DNA from 2 places in the Pseudoalteromonas sp. NFXS39 genome. Region 1 is predicted to be linked to the other one. Evidence: riboswitches for the same ligand, from Rfam matches in the RefSeq annotation. Region 1 holds a riboswitch; the other holds the start of a gene.
What was found. A riboswitch is a leader RNA that binds a small molecule or an ion and turns the genes downstream of it on or off. The one in region 1 is predicted to bind lysine.
Positions count from the first base shown of each region.

Region 2: linked by a shared signal. The riboswitch ahead of dapA (4-hydroxy-tetrahydrodipicolinate synthase) and the one ahead of lysC (lysine-sensitive aspartokinase 3) in region 1 are both predicted to bind lysine.

Region 1 is NZ_JAGDEC010000004.1:180,259-189,295, reverse strand. Features, by position in the region: gene J3455_RS09415 (MksB family condensin complex protein) at 1-305, opposite strand, end outside; gene nhaD (sodium:proton antiporter NhaD) at 454-1,704, shown strand; lysine riboswitch at 1,792-1,964, shown strand; gene lysC (lysine-sensitive aspartokinase 3) at 2,046-3,425, shown strand; gene J3455_RS09400 (4'-phosphopantetheinyl transferase family protein) at 3,402-4,139, opposite strand; gene J3455_RS09395 (sodium-dependent transporter) at 4,287-5,612, shown strand; gene J3455_RS09390 (2-hydroxyacid dehydrogenase) at 5,719-6,702, opposite strand; gene J3455_RS09385 (glutathione peroxidase) at 6,668-7,183, opposite strand; gene J3455_RS09380 (NAD(P)-dependent oxidoreductase) at 7,298-8,179, shown strand; gene sbcB (exodeoxyribonuclease I) at 8,218-9,037, opposite strand, start outside.
Region 2 is NZ_JAGDEC010000011.1:60,763-69,799, forward strand. Features, by position in the region: gene J3455_RS17825 (OmpA family protein) at 1-387, opposite strand, end outside; gene J3455_RS17830 (OmpA family protein) at 839-1,897, opposite strand; gene J3455_RS17835 (protein adenylyltransferase SelO) at 2,223-3,635, opposite strand; gene J3455_RS17840 (DNA-3-methyladenine glycosylase I) at 3,644-4,339, opposite strand; lysine riboswitch at 4,523-4,719, shown strand; gene dapA (4-hydroxy-tetrahydrodipicolinate synthase) at 4,857-5,741, shown strand; gene J3455_RS17850 (2,3,4,5-tetrahydropyridine-2,6-dicarboxylate N-succinyltransferase) at 5,756-6,496, shown strand; gene J3455_RS17855 (PLP-dependent decarboxylase) at 6,496-7,701, shown strand; gene J3455_RS17860 (succinylglutamate desuccinylase/aspartoacylase family protein) at 7,707-8,825, shown strand; gene J3455_RS17865 (phospholipase A) at 9,012-9,037, shown strand, end outside.

The sequences.
Region 1 (9,037 bases):
ACTAGTACACTAATTTCTTGGGCAAGACCTAGGTGTTCTTCTTGTAGCAAGAAAGTCGCAAAATCAGCAATCGCTCGATTGATTTCTAATTGCGATGATTTCGCTAATGGAATGATAATATCTTGATTTAATAAACGATTTGTTTCCTTATAAATGCGTTCATTTGACCATGAAGGTTGTTTTTGTTTTATCGCATTTTGTACGTCTTTCAAACTGAAATCAGCCATCTTAAAACGTTTAAATAGCAGTTCTAACACCCCCCAATGTTCAGTAAGGGTATTTAATAACTTTTTAGCTGGGATCATAAGGCTCCAGTAAATTCAGACTTAGGTGTTAGCGATTAGTAGTAAATTATGTAATTGATAATAGTTTTATGCTTTCTATGCTGCTAGAATCCGCGCCGAAACACTCGACTTACAATTTTTACATTATTATAAAGGTTGTTCAAACACCATGGTAACCCCACTTATCCTAACCCTGATAGCGGTGGCATTTTTGCTTATCGTTATAGAGGATATTATCCATGTAAACAAGGCCAAAACGACGCTTTTTTTTGGCACTTTATGCTGGATTATCTTATTTATCTCTCCAATTCATGGGCAAAGCCCAGAAACCATACAACATCAACTGGATCACAATATATTAGAGATCGCGACTTTGTGGCTGTTTTTAATGGCAGCGATGACCTTTGTTGCGTATTTAAACTCTAAAGGCTTTATCCAGAATATTGTTCATAAAATTATGCCAAATCAAATCAGTGAACGAAAGTTGATGTTTCTGATTGGTGGCTTTTCTTTCTTATTTTCATCGATATCAGACAATATAACTGCGACTTTAATCTCACTTGCGGTGGTGATGTCACTAAAATTAGATCCTAAAAAATTAATAAAATATGCAACCTTGATTGTATTTAGTGTTAACTCGGGTGGGGTGTCGTTGATCACGGGTGATGTTACAACTCTGATGATTTTCTTAGACGAAAAGGTCACCATTGCTAATTTACTATTATTAATTGCGCCTGCACTGACAAGTGTTGCACTGCTTGCGGCAATGTTATCTGTAGGTATGTCGGGTAATGTAGTATTTGAAAAGCAAACAGCTCGTCGTATTGAAAAAACAGATATTACCATTGCGGTTATCTTCTTCTCGACGATTATTGCCACGTTAACTTTGAGCGTGCTTTATAATGTGCCACCGCTTTTAACCTTTTTATTTGGTTTATCACTAATGTTTTTGGTTGCGCAATTCTTAATGCGCAAAAAAGACGTCAACAAAAAAATTATCGATTATATTCGTGAGATTGAGTACGACACCTTATTGTTCTTCGTAGGTGTGTTATTGCTGGTTGGTGCATTAAAAGAAGTAGGTATGCTTGCTAAGTTTACTCACCTATATGAGTTGATGGCGCCTGAGTATGCAAACTACATGATGGGGCTATTATCAGCAGCGGTAGATAATGTACCTTTAACTGCAGCACTTTTAAAAGCAGATATTGTGATGAGTCCACAGCAATGGTTGTCGTTTACATACGCAACAGGGGTAGGTGGTTCAATGCTTATTATCGGCTCTGCGGCAGGTATTATCGCCATGAGTAAAGTAAAAGCACTGACCTTTATGAGCTATCTTAAAATGTCGGTTTATTTATTAATTGCTTATACCGTTGGCTATTACGGGTCGCACTTAGCAGGCAGTTTAATTTCATAAAACAACTTGACAGCTAGACGTCTAAACGTTAACTTTCAAAGCCTGCTTTTTTAGCAGGCTTTGTTATTTTAACCAGGTGTTAACTTAACATTCAGAAGAGGTGCGATACTTAGGTAGTTAATGTGAGGTGACGAACGCCGATGACCATTAATGAGGGAAGTACTCGCCGAGAAAATTAGCCGGACGTCACGGTTACTTTTCGGTTTATGGGGCTGAATCCTCAAAACTGTCACCAAACTAGGTGGAGAGCTTCTGGCATGGACTACTCTTTATTTTCAAAGCACCCCCTTGCCGAGTTCTTCTTGAATTACTGTGGATAGTTTTCCACAAAAGGAGACGACATGAATACCCAATTAGCCGCCAACACAAAATCAGATTACGTTGTTGCAAAATTTGGTGGCACCAGTGTAGCTAACTTTGATGCTATGAGCCGCTGCGCAGAAATCATTTGTGCTGATAATCAAGTACGTATTGTTGCTGTGAGTGCCAGTGCAGGCGTGACCAATCATTTAGTTGCATTGTGTAAAGCTGATTTGAGTGCGGCTGAGCGTGACGAGCACATTACTGGTGTGGTCGCCATTCAAGAAGCTATTTTAGCTGAGCTATCGCTTGATGCTGACTTAGCTCATGGCTTTAATGAAACCCTCAAAGCCTTTCAAAAACTGGCATCAGAAGGGGTTAAGTCAGTAGCGGAGCAAGATGAGCTACTTAGCTTTGGTGAGCGTTTATCATCGTATTTATTTACACAAGTATTGCGTGGGCATGGTCTTGATGCGGTGCGTTTTGATGTACGCAAGGTGCTAAAAACAGATAGCCAATTTGCTAAAGCAACACCGAATGTTGCAGCAACCGCTGCGGCTGCTAAAGAGCATTTAGTGCCGCTACTTGAGGACCACGTTGTAGTAACTCAGGGTTTTATTGGTAGCAATGAACATAATCAAACAACCACTTTAGGGCGTGGAGGTTCAGATTACAGCGCGGCATTACTTGCAGAAGCAATTAACGCAAAAAGCGTGCATATTTGGACTGATGTTGTGGGTATTTTCAGTACTGATCCGCGTTTATGCGCTAAAGCAAGCCCAATTGCACGCTTGAGTTTTGATGAAGCGGCAGAGATGGCAACGTTTGGTGCAAAAGTACTGCATCCTGCAACCATTTTACCTGCGAGCCGTAGTCATATTAGTGTGTTTGTTGGTTCAAGCCGTGAGCCACAATTAGGTGGTACATGGATTGAAAAAGAAAAGTCTCAGCAACCAGGTATTCGTGCAGTAACACAGCGTAAAAACCAAATTCTGTTAACGGTTAAAAGCCCAGAAATGCTCCTAGCGAGTGGTTTCTTAGCGCGTGTTTTCACTATTTTAAGTGAGTTTAATATTTCGGTTGATTTGGTTACTACCTCCGAGATCAGTGTTGCAATCACTTTAGATAACGCGCCAAATGCATCACGCCCTGAGCTGGATCAAGCTTGTTTAGATAAGCTTTCTGAGTTTTGTCATGTGTCGGTCGAGAATAACTTAACGCTGGTGGCTTTAATTGGTTCTGAAATTCAATTACGTCAGCAAGAAATGAATTTAATGCAGGTATTAAGCGACTTTAATATTCGTTTAATTTGCCACGGTGCAAGTAAACATAACCTGTGCTTTTTGGTGGAGCAAAGCGAGTCAGATGACGTTGTGCAGGCAATTCACAGCCGATTATTAGAAAGCCAAGTCGCGGCGTAAGTCGCTAAAGCTAATAAAAGAGCACTGCCAGTCAGTGCTTTTTTGTGCCACAACACTTATGTCAAAGCCTTCAATACAATTACTTCTAGCGCAGAAATTATGTTTACGTATTTCTTCAAATACATTGGGAGCGAGCAGTTTCGCAATCGGCTGAGCACTTGCCTTAGCAAGGGCTTCTTTTAATGTCCAAATTCTAAAAAAACACTGTGCCTGTTCATCGGGTGCATCAAAACTGCTGATTAAGTCAACTTCATCTTGATGATAAAAATGCTTTGCAAGCTTGATAAAAGGGCGAGGTTTGTTGCTTTGTTCAATATCAAAACCAAGCAGCTGCTGAGCTGGGTTGAGGGCAGCACCTATCAAACCATTTGAATGAGATAAGCAAGCCCAAACAGACTCTCTAACGGGTGTATGTAGTTTCAGCTTACTGTCTTTGTCATCAAATTGGCTTGATATTTCATTGAGCGCTAAATCATCATGAGGGTAAGTATGTTTGTATAAATACTTTAACGTTAAGCGAGTCGCTAAATACTCTTGTTTAGCTGCGGGCACTTTGCGTTTTTCAAGTACACATAATTCAAACTCACTGAGCAATTTTTCAATAGCTAAGCTTGAAATATCGATGTTTGATGCTTCCATTAGCATAATTTGCTGTGCCGTGTTGTTCGGCTGCAGATTAATAACTAAGGTGTTTGAAAAATAGTGGCTGCTCATGATTTAACGCTTATACGGGGGTTCGTATTTAGTTTTGTTTATTTTTACAGCAAATGAACTTGTAAGAGCACGAACAACTCAAATAGTTTACGCAGTTGGCTGTAATTATGGTTTAATGAGGAAAAATAATAACAGATTTATAGATGTATGGCACAAGTTCGTGACGGCTTTCACAGCCGACTAGGTTTCGTATTAGCCGCTTCAGGTGCGGCGGTAGGTTTAGGTAATATTTGGGGCTTTCCAACACAAGCGGCAAACCATGGCGGCGGTGCATTTTTACTTGTTTACTTCATTGTTATCTTCTTATTAGCGCTTCCAGCCCTTTATACTGAGCTGTATTTAGGCCACCAAGCGCAAGCTAATCCGGTAAAAGCATTATCCAATGCATGGCAAGATACGGCTCCTAAAGTGGGCGCTGCAGCAGGCTACATAGGTCTGTTTGGTGCAATTGTGATGTTAAGCTTTTATTCGATAGTCGCAGGTTGGATGTTAGCGTATGCACTTGAGCCAATCGCTAGCTTCTTGGGTTTTACTGAGTTAAGTAACTTTTTGCATAGTGATTCAATGGTACGCAACTTTGTGTTTACGCCGCTGATGCTTATTCTAACTGCGAGTATTATCTTAAAAGGGGTTAAATCAGGAATCGAGACTTGGTCACGCCGCTTAATGCCATTATTGCTAGTGTTATTAGTGGCGTTAATTGCTTATATCGCGACCCTAGATGGTGCGATGGATGGCTTTGCAGCCTACTTAGTGCCAGATTTTAGTCAAATTCTTGATGCAAACTTAATTATTGCGGCAATGGGGCAAGCGTTCTTTTCATTGTCGTTAGGTGTAGGCTGTATGATGGTTTATGGCTCATATTTAAAGCCTGATGCGAACCTGCCTAAACTAACCGGAACAGTGGCGTTGCTAGATACAGGGGTTGCCTTTTTAGCGGGTTTATTGATTATACCAGCTATTTTTGTTGCTCAGCATAACGGTGTAGAAGTGTTTAGCAACGGTAAATTAGTAGGTGAAGGGCAGTTAATTTTTGCAATTTTACCTGAGCTGTTTAGTACTATGGGGCAAATGGGCTTACTCGTTGGATTATTGTTTTTCGTGTTAATGTCAATAGCTTCTGTTACATCAACAATTTCATCAACTGAAATTCCAGTGGCATTTTTAGTTGAGAACCACAGTATAGAGCGCAAAAAAGCGACTTTATTTGTAACTTTAATCGTCTTTATCGCTTCATCAGTTATTATCTTAAATTTTGACTGGTTATTTGGTTTGGTGATTATGGTGCTTACGCAGTACCAACTTCCTTTAATGGGACTGTTCTATTTCATTACTGTAGGCTGGTTATGGCAACGTGGTAATAAATTGCATCAAGTCTCGAGCGGCCCTCATTATTGGTTTGCTCAGTATATTCGCTTTGTGTGCCCGTTATTAATGACAGCAGTATTTGTGAACGTGGCGTTGTTGAAATAGAGTCTTGAGCTGCGAGTTACAAGTTTCTAGTTTCGAGGTAAAAGACAAAAGTAAAAAGGCGTGGGGTTTAAACCTCACGCCTTTTTTAGTCTAAGGTACGCACTCATTAACTAACTTCGTTAGTTAATGGTAAGCCTTGGCTTATCTCATTAGCACTTTGTAGTGTGGTGCAGGCTATTTCGCTAAGCGCTTCTTGGGTGAAGAAGCCTTGGTGGCCTGTCACTAACACATTAGGAAAACTAATAAGGCGTGAAAAAATATCGTCTTGCATGATTTCTTCGCGATGATCTTTAAAGAATAACTCTGACTCTTGCTCATACACATCAAGTCCTAAGTGTCCGAGCTTTTTAGACTTAAGCGCTTGAATACATGCTTGGCTATCGAGAAGTGCACCACGAGAGGTGTTAATTAACATAACACCGTCTTTCATTTTTTTAAATGCACTGCTATCAATTAAATGATGGGTGTGCTCGTTGAGTGGGCAATGTAAAGAGATGACATCACTTTGTGTGAGCAATGTGTCTAAATCACATAAAGTATAAGGGCCTTCACTTGCCATTGGGTCACAGACGAGTACTTTAGCCCCAAAGCCATTTAAAATATTCACTAAAGCTAAACCGATTTTGCCACAGCCTATAATCCCAATGGTTTTTTTAAACAGATTAAAGCCAAGTAAGCCGTTTAAATCAAAGTTACCTTCACGTACACGGTTAAAGGCTTTGTGGGTTTTACGGTTGAGCGTTAGCATTAGAGCAATACAATGCTCTGCGACAGCTTCGGGGCTATAAGCCGGGACGCGGCAAACCTTGATGTTATGCTCTTTGGCTGCATCAAGGTCTACATTATTAAAACCTGCACAGCGTAATAAGATTGCTTTTACGCCTACAGCTGCCATATCTGCAATGACGTGCTTGTCGACAGTATCGTTTACAAACACGCACACCGCATCGAAGCCTTTACAAAGAGGAGTTGTATTGATGTTTAAAGACTGCTCAAAATAACTGAGCGAAACAGAGTCAGCGAATTCAGTTAGATTCCTTTCAAAAAACGGTTGCTCATATTTTTGCGCACTGAATAAGGCCAGTTTCATCATTTAAATTACTCTCTATCACCATTTTGAGGGTTTCGGGTTTGGTACGCGGGGCATATCGCGCAACGAGTTGACCCTCTGAGTTTATAAGAAATTTGGTGAAATTCCATTTAATTGCGCGGTTTTGTGCAATTCCACGGGTATGACACTTTAAATGATTAAATAAAGGGTGGGCATCAGGGCCGTTAACTAATACTTTGTTAAAAATAGGAAAACTGACATCAAAGTGCTGCTGATAAAAAGCTTGTAGCTCATTGCCATCAAGGGGCTCATTGTGGCCAAATTGATTACATGCAAACCCAAGCACAGTAAATCCTTGCTGTTTATAGTCTTGATAGAGCTTTTCAAGGCTTGCCATTTGCACTGAAAAATTACATTTACTGGCAATATTGACGATAAGCGCTGTTTTTCCTTGTAGCGATTCAAGGCTAAAATTTTCACCAGATGCAAGCTGGGCGTTGAAACGATATATACTATCCATGTGTTACCTGTGTGTTTTTGACTGGTTTAAATGAACTTTTTTTCATTCGCTTTTTAGTTAATCGGTTGAGATAATGAAATTGTTACTAATTTATCACTCAAATAGGTCAGTTTTATGTCAATGAAAGTCGCCTTCATCGGATTAGGTGTAATGGGTTACCCAATGGCGGGTCACCTTGCTAACGCAGGTCACAACGTGACAGTTTACAACCGCACAACAGCTAAAGCGCAAAAGTGGGTTTCAGAATATCAAGGTAGTTATTGTGAAACGCCAAGTGAAGCAGCTAAAGGTGCTGATATCGTTTTCATGTGTGTAGGCAATGATGACGATTTACGTTCAGTTGTTTATGGTGAAAATGGTGTTCTTGTAAGTATGCATGAGGGGAGCTATTTAGTAGACCACACTACAACGTCGGCTGAAGTTGCACGTGAAGTAGGAGCTCAAGCTAAACAGCAGGGTATTGCATTTTTAGATGCGCCAGTCTCTGGTGGTCAAGCAGGTGCAGAAAATGGCGTGTTAACCGTGATGGTTGGTGGCGATGAAGCTGATTTTAATGTTGTTCAGCCTGTGATGGCTGCTTTTAGTCGCTTTAGCCAATTATTAGGCGAAGTAGGCTCTGGCCAACTTTGTAAAATGGTTAATCAGATTTGTATTGCCGGTGTGGTGCAGGGCTTAGCCGAGGGATTACACTTTGCAAAACAAGCCGGCCTTGATGGTGAAAAGGTCATTGAAACCATCTCTAAAGGTGCAGCAGGCTCATGGCAGATGGAAAACCGCTACAAAACCATGTGGGCTGGCGAATACGAATTTGGTTTTGCTGTTGATTGGATGCGTAAAGATTTAGGCATTGCTCTAGATGAGGCAAAGGCAAACGGCGCAACTTTGCCGATGACGGCAACAGTTGATCAATATTACGCTGATGTACAAGCTTTAGGTGGTGGACGCTATGACACCTCAAGTTTATTAGCGCGCATCGAAGCGTTACATAAGAAGTAATACCTATAAAAACGCGACAATGATTGTCGCGTTTTCAATTACATGCTTTGTGCGTAATTGTACAAGGCTTTTAAAATATGCAGATTTTTCTCGTTATCATCATTTTCATGAGCCAGATTCTCAAGTGTGATCATGAAATCTTGCCCACTAATTGATGGATTATCTTCGCCATGCATTAGTTTGTTTTGACAATATTGGCGCCACTTAGCCAGTTCATCTTGGCTGAGTGTTTGAGGCCAGTTTCGAGCTCGGTATCTAAATAGTAAGGTGGCAAACTTTTTATCATCAAAGTCTAGTTGCATCGAGGCTAATTGCTCAGGGCTTGCATCTCGAATAATGGCAAATTTAGCTTTATCAGCATGACTGGTGAAACCATCATAAAGTTGATAGTCAGGGTTAGTGGTTTCGCCATAATCACGTTGTTCGTTAAACACTTCGGTTACTTTGTCGCGAAGCTCAGTGTTGGCTTTTAAAATAGCGAGATTTTGTAAGCATTTTTCGCGGTCAATACCTAATCGAGCTGCGTTCTCTGGTAACAAGGTTTTTGCTGGTGCAAGAATAGGGCATTTATTTAAATGCACGAGTTTTAAGCCTACAGGTGCTTCACCTTCACCAAGGTCACTGTGTTTTGTGTAAAGACGCGTGCGCAGCTCTTCAACAGATAAATCTAATAAGACTTGCGGATCTTCAGTCAAATTAAAGCAAATAATGGCGTTTTTATTGACAGGGTGAAAGCTCATTGGGGCAATCCAGCTTGTGCAGCCTTGACTTGCCGGAATTCGTGATGAGGTGTGCACCAATGGTGTCATGTTAAATACATCAACTAAATCAGCCAGTGCTTTTTTAGAGCGTAAGCTA
Region 2 (9,037 bases), on a different contig from region 1:
ATCAACAGCATCAAGATTTTTTAAACCAAAAATACCGTAGAAAGGACCACCGCCAAAATGATATAAGCCATCAATACCGTAACGCTTACCACTTTCAGAGCCACTTACAGTGGTACCGGCTGTGGTTTCAGCGCTCCAGTCAAAATCCATATCAGCATATTCTAAACGAGCACTCCAATAATCGCTGAAGCGGTAACCTAATTCCAAACCCCACCCAGTTGAGTCATCTACATCTAAACCGCCAGGTGGATAGTCACGGATATTTTCCCAAGAGTTATCATAATAATCGCCAAATGCGCCTATATAAAAACCTTGTTTTTCTGCAGCGATACCTGAAGCACTTGTTGCAGCAAGCGCTAAAGCTATAGTTAGTGATTTTAGTTTCATGTTTCATTCCCTTCCATTTTAGTAACTAAAGGCAGTGTAGCCTACACTCAGTCAAGATAGGTGATGAGTAATTAATCCAAACTTAATAAACTCAAACAACTAGTAAATTTTTATAATTCCATAGCATCAACTAAATACAGCGACATAAAGCACCTTAATAATCCATGTCGGACTGGTGCAAATTACACGTCATTAAAAATAATTATATAACCTAATAATAATTCAACAAGGTGATTAAACACCATACTACAATAATTTGAACTTTGATTAGGTGATTCATATCAATATATGATGGTTATTACATCTAAAATTGGTACAAATTAAGATTAACTTGTTTCTTAGGAAAGTAAATATTGAATTTCATTCAAAAAAGGCCGGACTAATAAAATTAGTCCGGCCCTAGTTATATATTATTAATTAAATAAGGAATTTCTACCTTAAATATAATAACTTACTTACGAAGTACTTTAACTTTTTCAACGCTCGTGATTTGAGCTTCTACGCGACGATTCTCTGCATGTGCCTCAAGTGTATACGCTTTATTTTTCAAACGCTCTTCACCATAGCCAACCGTAGAGATTCTATCTGAAGAAATGCCGTCTTTAACTAGCTCTTCAGCAACATCTTTAGCACGCTTTTCAGAAAGCATCATGTTGTAATCAGCGTCACCAACTGCTGATGCATGCCCTTCAAGTACTACTGAAGTACCTTCATTTTCTTTCATAAAGGCTGCAACATCTGCAATGTCGCTAAAGTATTGATTAGGTACTTCTGCAACGTCATGCGGGAACGTAACTAGTAAAGTTATAGTTGCCTCTTTTTCTTCATATAGAGTACAACCAGTGCTGTCGACAGCATCAGTCATCGGTGTGTTTGCACACTGATCATCTGCATCCATTACACCGTCATTATCACTGTCAGTTGGTGCAGCGACTACAGGTGCAGGCTCTACCGGAGCAGGCGCACTTTGATCGCCAAAGATATAGCTAATACCCAGTTTAGCACCAACATCTGTATAACCACGATCAAGACCTTGGTATAAAGATGTTTCAGCATTAAAAGCGAAGTTATCTGTGAAGTAGTGCTGGTAACCAGCACCTACGTTTGCGAACATTAGATCTTCGTCAACTGCATCCAGATTTTTAAGACCGAAAATACCGTAGAAAGGGCCGCCACCTAAATGGTATAGCGCATCGATACCGTAGCGCTTGCCGCTTTCTGAACCACTTACAGATGTGCCATCATTAAGCTCTGCATTCCAATCGAAGTCCATATCAGCGTACTCTAAACGAGCGCTCCAATAATCGCTAAAACGATAACCTAATTCCAGACCCCATCCAGTTGAATCATCTACATTTAATCCACCTGGCGGATAATCGCGAACATTTTCCCAAGAGTTATCATAGTAATCGCCGAATGCGCCAATATAAAAACCTTCTTTTTCGGCAGCGAAGCCTGTTGTACTAGTTGCAGCAAGTGCTAACGCAATAGTAAGTGATTTTAGTTTCATTATTTCCTTCCCATTTTCACAATAAAGCTATTGAAGCTAATGTATTTCGAGTACTTAAAACTATATAGCAGCTTAAAAACTAATTTAATGAAATTTTATAAACAGCTATATTTTATATTTACTAATACTTTACTATTAATAAAAGTAATCTATTCAGTGGCAATTTATACTAATTAAAACTTCCAAACTACCAGCATAGTAGTGTAACACCACTTAAAGCAATAATTTACTTTAAATCAATGATATCACCAGTCAATGTCCTGCTCAATCTACGAACATTTTAAAGCGATAAATAACTTTTTTCTTTCAGAGGTGTAACTATCATTTATGTGCCACAGAAAGTTTGATAGTTTTTGTCACCATCACTTGGCAACTCGTACCAACTTTGATGTTCTTTAAAGTATGTGTATGGCTCTGAAATCACTTCAAGAAAATCATTTAATAATAAGCTACTACCTGCTTTTTCAAATTCAGCTATTATGCTTTCTATATTATGATTACGCGGGATGACTGCAGGATTAACGGCTCTCATGACGCTGTAACTTTCAGCAGTTGTTCTTAGCTTCCACTTTAAAACCCACCCTTTCAACCTACAATCCACAGTAAAATCACTTACTAAAGATTCAGTGAGTGCATTAAATGTATTGGTATAATCGAGTTGATGCTGCTTCATTAAAGCAAGTAATTCTGAAACCAAAACATGATCACCTTCTTGCTGACCTGCTAACCCTAATTTCTGCTGCCACATAGCATTAAATGCATCATTAAATTTATCAGCAAAACCATTCACAACCGACGAAAGTTTTTCTACGGCACCATCTTGCTCATCAAATAAAGGAATCAAGCTTTCAGCTAAACGCGCAACATTCCAATTGGCAATATTGGGCTGATTACCAAATGAATAGCGCCCTTGGTGATCAATCGAACTGAACACCGTGTCTAGGTCAAACTGGTTCATCATCGCACATGGGCCATAATCGATAGTTTCACCACTAATCAAAGTGTTGTCGGTATTCATTACACCATGTATAAAGCCAACTCGCATCCAACTTACGACCAGCTCAACTTGTTTATCTAATACAGCAGTTAAAAACTCAATGTAGCGTTGCTCACCAGCACTGCTAATTTCAGAGAAATGACAATTAATTGCGTAATCGACCAGCTTTTCTAGCCCTTCAATATCCCCTTGCGTTGCTAAGTATTGAAATGAGCCGACACGAATATGACTTTTAGCTAAACGAGTAACTACGGCGCCTGTACGAGGCGGTTGGCGATATACGGTTTCACCGGTAGCAACGACTGCTAAACAACGTGTAGTAGCAATACCTAGAGCATTAAGAGCTTCACTCATAATATATTCTCGCACCGCAGGACCAATTGCACAGCGACCATCACCACCACGAGAAAATACAGTTGCGCCAGCGCCTTTTAGCTGTAAGTCCCACAATGTGCCATCTTGATCTGCAATAGCACCAAGTAAATGTGCTCTGCCATCACCCAGACGCGGTGAAAAATGACCAAATTGATGACCTGAGTAACCAAGTGCAACTGGTGCAACGTCGTTACTTATTGTTGAACCAGTTAAGAATTTAGCTAAAAACTCGCTGTCATGATTAATCGAAAAATTATCAGCTAACTGATCATTAAACAGTAGCAATTTAGGCTCAGCTACAGCACTAGGCATATCTTCAATCGTGAGCAGTTCACTAATGTCTGTGTATCGAGGTTGCAGTTTCATAATTTTCCTTAACGCGTTGCTACACCTACGCGGTTATCACCTACACCATAGGCAACAAGCTGACTAAGTGCCTGCAGACTATAGCCACTTTGCTGTTGTAATTCATTGAAGAAGTTTTGCGCTGACTGTAGTGACTTTTTAGTTTGTAAGCCACCGTCTATCAACTCGTGGGCACGCAAGTAGGCTTCTACATCACGAGAAAGCAAGAAGGTATCTTTACCTAGCGCCCGTAAAGCGTATGGGCCAGTATTCCCGCCTAAACGTGCACCATGCTTTTTGAGATAAGCCCATAACCCAATAATATTATCACTTGGCCAGTCAGCAATAAACTGACTAAAGCTGCCATGTTTCTCCGCGACTTCATGGATCATATACGCATTTTCAGGGATTGTTTGTACTTTTTTAAAATTACGAACAATTCGTTCATCACTGGCTTTTTGCTCGAGCATATCCGGCGGCATCATTAACAATTTTTCAATGCTAAAATCCCAAAACACTTCGCAAAAACCAGCCCATTTATTGTTAATAACTGACCAATAAAAACCACTTTGAAAGATTTTACGAGTAAACTCTTCTAACCATAAATCATCATGCATTTTGGCAATATCAGTATCATCGAGCGGGTTTGATAGCAGTGCACGCAGCATGTCTTCGCTACCCTTTCGAGATACGGCTCGCTGATAAATATCGTTAAATTTTTCCATCATTTTTCCAATTTATTTGGTTAACGCTAAGTGTACGTAAAAACACGGTTATACGTAACCATGTTGCAAAATTGGTCACTAAAAAACAAACTCATCAGCTTGACACCTAGATGGCTAAAATGCTTTAATCGCCTCCAATACCCTATTTAACTATGTTGGCTTTTACCTTAAAAGCGAGCATAAAGGGCTGGAAGAGGTGCGTTATTCAGGTAACGTATGGGAAGAGCACAGACTCTGTTGATCATACGTGAGGGGAATTAACGCCGAGAAGTAACACCGTTTGTGAGGTGCTTATTTCGGGCGACTGGGCTGAATCCCAGCGACTGTCACCAACAATAGCAAAGCGCTATTGATTAGTTTGGTGGAGAGCTTCTGGTCTTAGTATAATAAGGCCGTCGCGTCTTTATTATTTTAAGCCCATTCGCTCTTCGAATTATACCTTGTTCGAATGACGACATGCGGCCCCATTCAAATGTTCCCGCATATACTCTTCGAATACCTTATAAGTTCGTGAGAGATGATCAACAATTTTGATTTAAATGACTATCCATTATGGACAGCGCTTGTCACGCCATTTTCTGAATCTGGCGAGGTCGATTACACGGCCCTAGAGCAACTGGTCACTGAACAGCAAGCCGCAAATAACGGCATTTTATTGCTTGGCAGTACCGGTGAAGGACTAGCGCTTTCACTTAAAGAACAACAAGCCATTGTCGAGCATGTTTGCCAATTGGCACCGAGTGTGCCACTGATGATCGCTGTGGGTGGCATGAACCTAAAGCAGCAAATTGCATGGGTTGAATACTGCAATCAGCTGCCAATTCATGGCTACCTGTTAGGCTCACCTCTGTATGCAAAACCTGGTGTTGTGGGTCAAACACATTGGTTTGAAAGCCTACTTAACGCAAGTCATCACCCTTGTATGTTGTATAACGTACCAGGGCGCAGCGCAGTTGAAATTTCACCACAGGTAATTAAAAACCTTGCCGACCACAAAAACCTTTGGGCTTTAAAAGAAGCCAGCGGCGATATTAGCAAGTTTGAAGGCTTTAGAACGGCATCGCCAAAACTTGCCATTTTCAGTGGCGATGATGCACTTATGCCGTATTTTGCTCAAGCCGGTGCAAAAGGTTTAGTTTCGGTTGCCGCTAATGCTTGGCCAAGCCAAACCCATGAGTTTGTTAAACGCTGTTTAAGTGGTCAATACCCAAATCTATTCACTGATTGGTCGCAAGCAATTCAAAGTCTATTTGCTGTAGCAAACCCAATCCCCGTAAAAGTACTGATGCACCTGCAAGGTAAAATAAATACCCCGCATTTACGTCCGCCACTTACGCATTTAGAGCTTGAGCAAACAGACGGCATCACCCACGCAAATAACACTATTTTATCTTGGAACTAAAAACAGGTTTTATCATGAGCTGGTTAGAATTATTAAACAACTTAGAATCAGGCGCAGTTCGCGCAGCAACACAAGACGAGAACGGCAACTGGCATGCTAATATTGAAGTTAAACAAGGCATTTTAGAAGCATTTAAAAATGGCACTAACACCGAGTTCCCAGGTGGTTTTGTTGATAAGCACAACTTAGCACCACAAGGCTTTGCAGCAGATGCAGGCGTACGTATGGTACCAGGTGGTAGCAGTGTTCGTCGTGGTGCACACGTTGCTAAAGGCACTATTATTATGCCACCAGCGTATGTGAATATTGGCGCGTTCATCGACGAAGGTACTATGGTCGACAGCCACGCATTAGTGGGTTCATGTGCACAAGTGGGTAAAAATGTTCACCTAAGTGCAGCAGTACAATTAGGTGGCGTGCTTGAGCCTATTGGTGCAAGCCCAGTGGTTATTGAGGATGATGCATTCATCGGCGCAGGCTGCGTAATTGTTGAAGGTGTAGTTGTGAAAAGAGGCGCGGTACTTGCGCCGGGTGTGCGTTTATCTGCAACCATTCCAGTCTACGACTGTATTAATGAGCGCCAGCTAAACAAAGGTGAAGCAATCCCAGAAAACGCGATTGTGATCCCAGGTTCTCGTCCTGCTTCAAACGCATGGGCTCGTGAGCAAGGCCTAAGCATGTCTTGTGCATTGATCGTGAAATACCGAGATGAACAAAGCGATGCATCATTACTGTTAGAAGAGGTTTTACGTTAATGAGCTTTATGAGCACGCCCATCAAGCAAGCAGTTGAACAAGTAGCAACGCACCTTGATACGCCATTTTTTATCTATGATTTAGATAAATTAACTGCACATTTAAATCAACTGACGGCGCAAACCGATGTGAAACTTTGGTACGCAGTCAAGGCCAACCCACTGTCTCGCATTATTCAATGTTTAGACAGCGTAGGGTTTAATTTTGATGTTGCAAGTAAAGGTGAACTTGAGCAAGTACTTGCTCAAGGCATCGATAGCGAGCGCGTGCTCAATACTGGGCCTGCAAAGAGCCCTAAACAAATTTCACATTTTATTGCTCGCGGTGTACGTACTTTTGTGGCCGAGAGCATTAACCAAGTTCGCTGGTTAAACGAACAAGCAACAAAAGCAAATTGCCAGCTGCAAGTATTATTGCGTGTACAACTACGTTGGCCAGACAGTGAAAAGAACCCACTTGGCGGCGATAGTCTCACCCCCTTTGGTTTGGGCTGTGATGAATGGCAAGCACTAACAGTAAGTAATTACCCAGCACTTAACTTTGATGGTCTGCATATTTTCCAATGGGGCAACATGCTCAGCACCGATAAACTCGCTGAGCTATGGCGTGCCATGATTGAGCCATTACAACGACTCGCTAACTCATTAAATATTAACCTTAATGTTCTCGATTTGGGTGGTGGCCTAGGCATTCCTTATACTCAAGATGCTAACCGACTTGATTGGTCTGCACTTATCGAGACTCTGGCGAGCATTAAAGCGGATGCCGGTGTCAATGAGCTTTGGATGGAACTTGGTCGCTATGCAGTGGGCGAATGTGGTCATTACGTAACGCCGATTGTTGAGCGTAAAGAAAATTACAATCAACAGCAGGTGATTTTATCAGGCGGTATTAACCATTTACTTCGCCCAGCTGTGACAAGCCAAGATTTTCCTGCGGCGTTACTACGCGAATCGACGGCTGAGCCTTCAGCAATGACGTTATACGGCCCACTTTGCACCGCGCTTGATTGCTTAGGTGAGCACCTCTTAGCTAGCGATTTAAATGAGCAAGACTGGTTGGTATTCAGCCAGTGTGGCGCATACGGCTTTACCGAAAGTATGCCGTACTTTTTATGCCACGAATTAGCGGCTGAATACATCCTTGAACAAGGCAGTATTGAGTGCATCCGTAGCGTTGAAGATGCTAGCTATTATTTAAGGTAATCGCCATGAGTAAAGAACTAATCAGCCAAGAGAATATTGTGGTTGGCGAGATTGCCAACGGCCTTCCACTGACAATCCCTGTGTATCGCTTAAAAGGCGATGGCACAGGACCAAGCGTGTATATACAAGCTAATATGCATGGCGCAGAAGTACAAGGTAATGCAGTAATTTATCAGTTACTTGAACAGCTAAAATCTCTAAAGCTACGTGGCGACATTACTCTTGTGCCTTATGCCAACCCAATTGGTTGTAACCAAAAATCAGGTGAGTTTACTCTAGGTCGCTTCGATCCAATTACTGGTACCAACTGGAACCGCATGTACCGCTTTAACAAAGCATTACCCTCACAGATTGCTGAACTGCACAAAGGCAGTGATGATGCGACTCTTAAAGCTGCATTCAAAGAGGCACTCGTTACTGACATCGACAGCCAACTAACCGGTCCTGACTACAGCTTAACAACAGGTAAGCGCATTGCTCTGAACCTGCAAAAGCTTGCGCATCAGGCGGATATTGTTTTAGACCTACACACAGGACCTATCTCAAGTCAGCACCTCTATTGCCCAGAATATGCCAAAGACAGCGCAAGCTATTTCAACATTGAACATATCTTATTGATCCCAAGTGACTTTGATGGAGCGATGGATGAAGCGAGCTTCTGTCCTTGGTGGTCGCTTTCTGAAGAACTTGCCAAACAAGGCCGTGAATTTGCAGTTCAAGTTGAAGCATTTACCGTTGAATTAGGTAGCCAAGAAAAAATCGATTTAAGTGCAGCCCTTGAAGATGCAAATAGTATTTTAAGTTACCTCACTCACAAAGAGGTATTTGTGGATGCTGCTTATAAACCAAAAGCGATAACACGCTATGCCTGTATGCTTGAAGATTATGTTGCTTACTATGCGCCTATGGGTGGCATGGTGGAATATCTTGCCCCGCTTGGAGGCCATGTAAAAGCAGGCGAGCCTATAGCCCACATTTTACGAATGGAGCGCTACCTTTCTGAGCAACCCCTTCAAACATTAAGTTTTGATAAAGACGCCATCGCTATTTTGCATTTTGCTTCAGCAAGCGTGAATCAAGGTACTGAACTTTATAAGTTTTTTACAAACATATTTGAGCTATAAGCTCACACCTTCTCATTGCGTGAGAGTCGACGGCTTATGCCCTTAGGCCGTTACAGTAGAGCTCCAAGCTTAGCTTGGGGCTCTCTATTTACCCAAAATTTCAACAATTCAGTACAAGTTCACGGTTACTTATGTAAAAATCGTTATAATTATACCTACTTACAAGTCTACTGAAAGGGAACTGCAATGGGATGGCGCATTTGGCTGGCAGC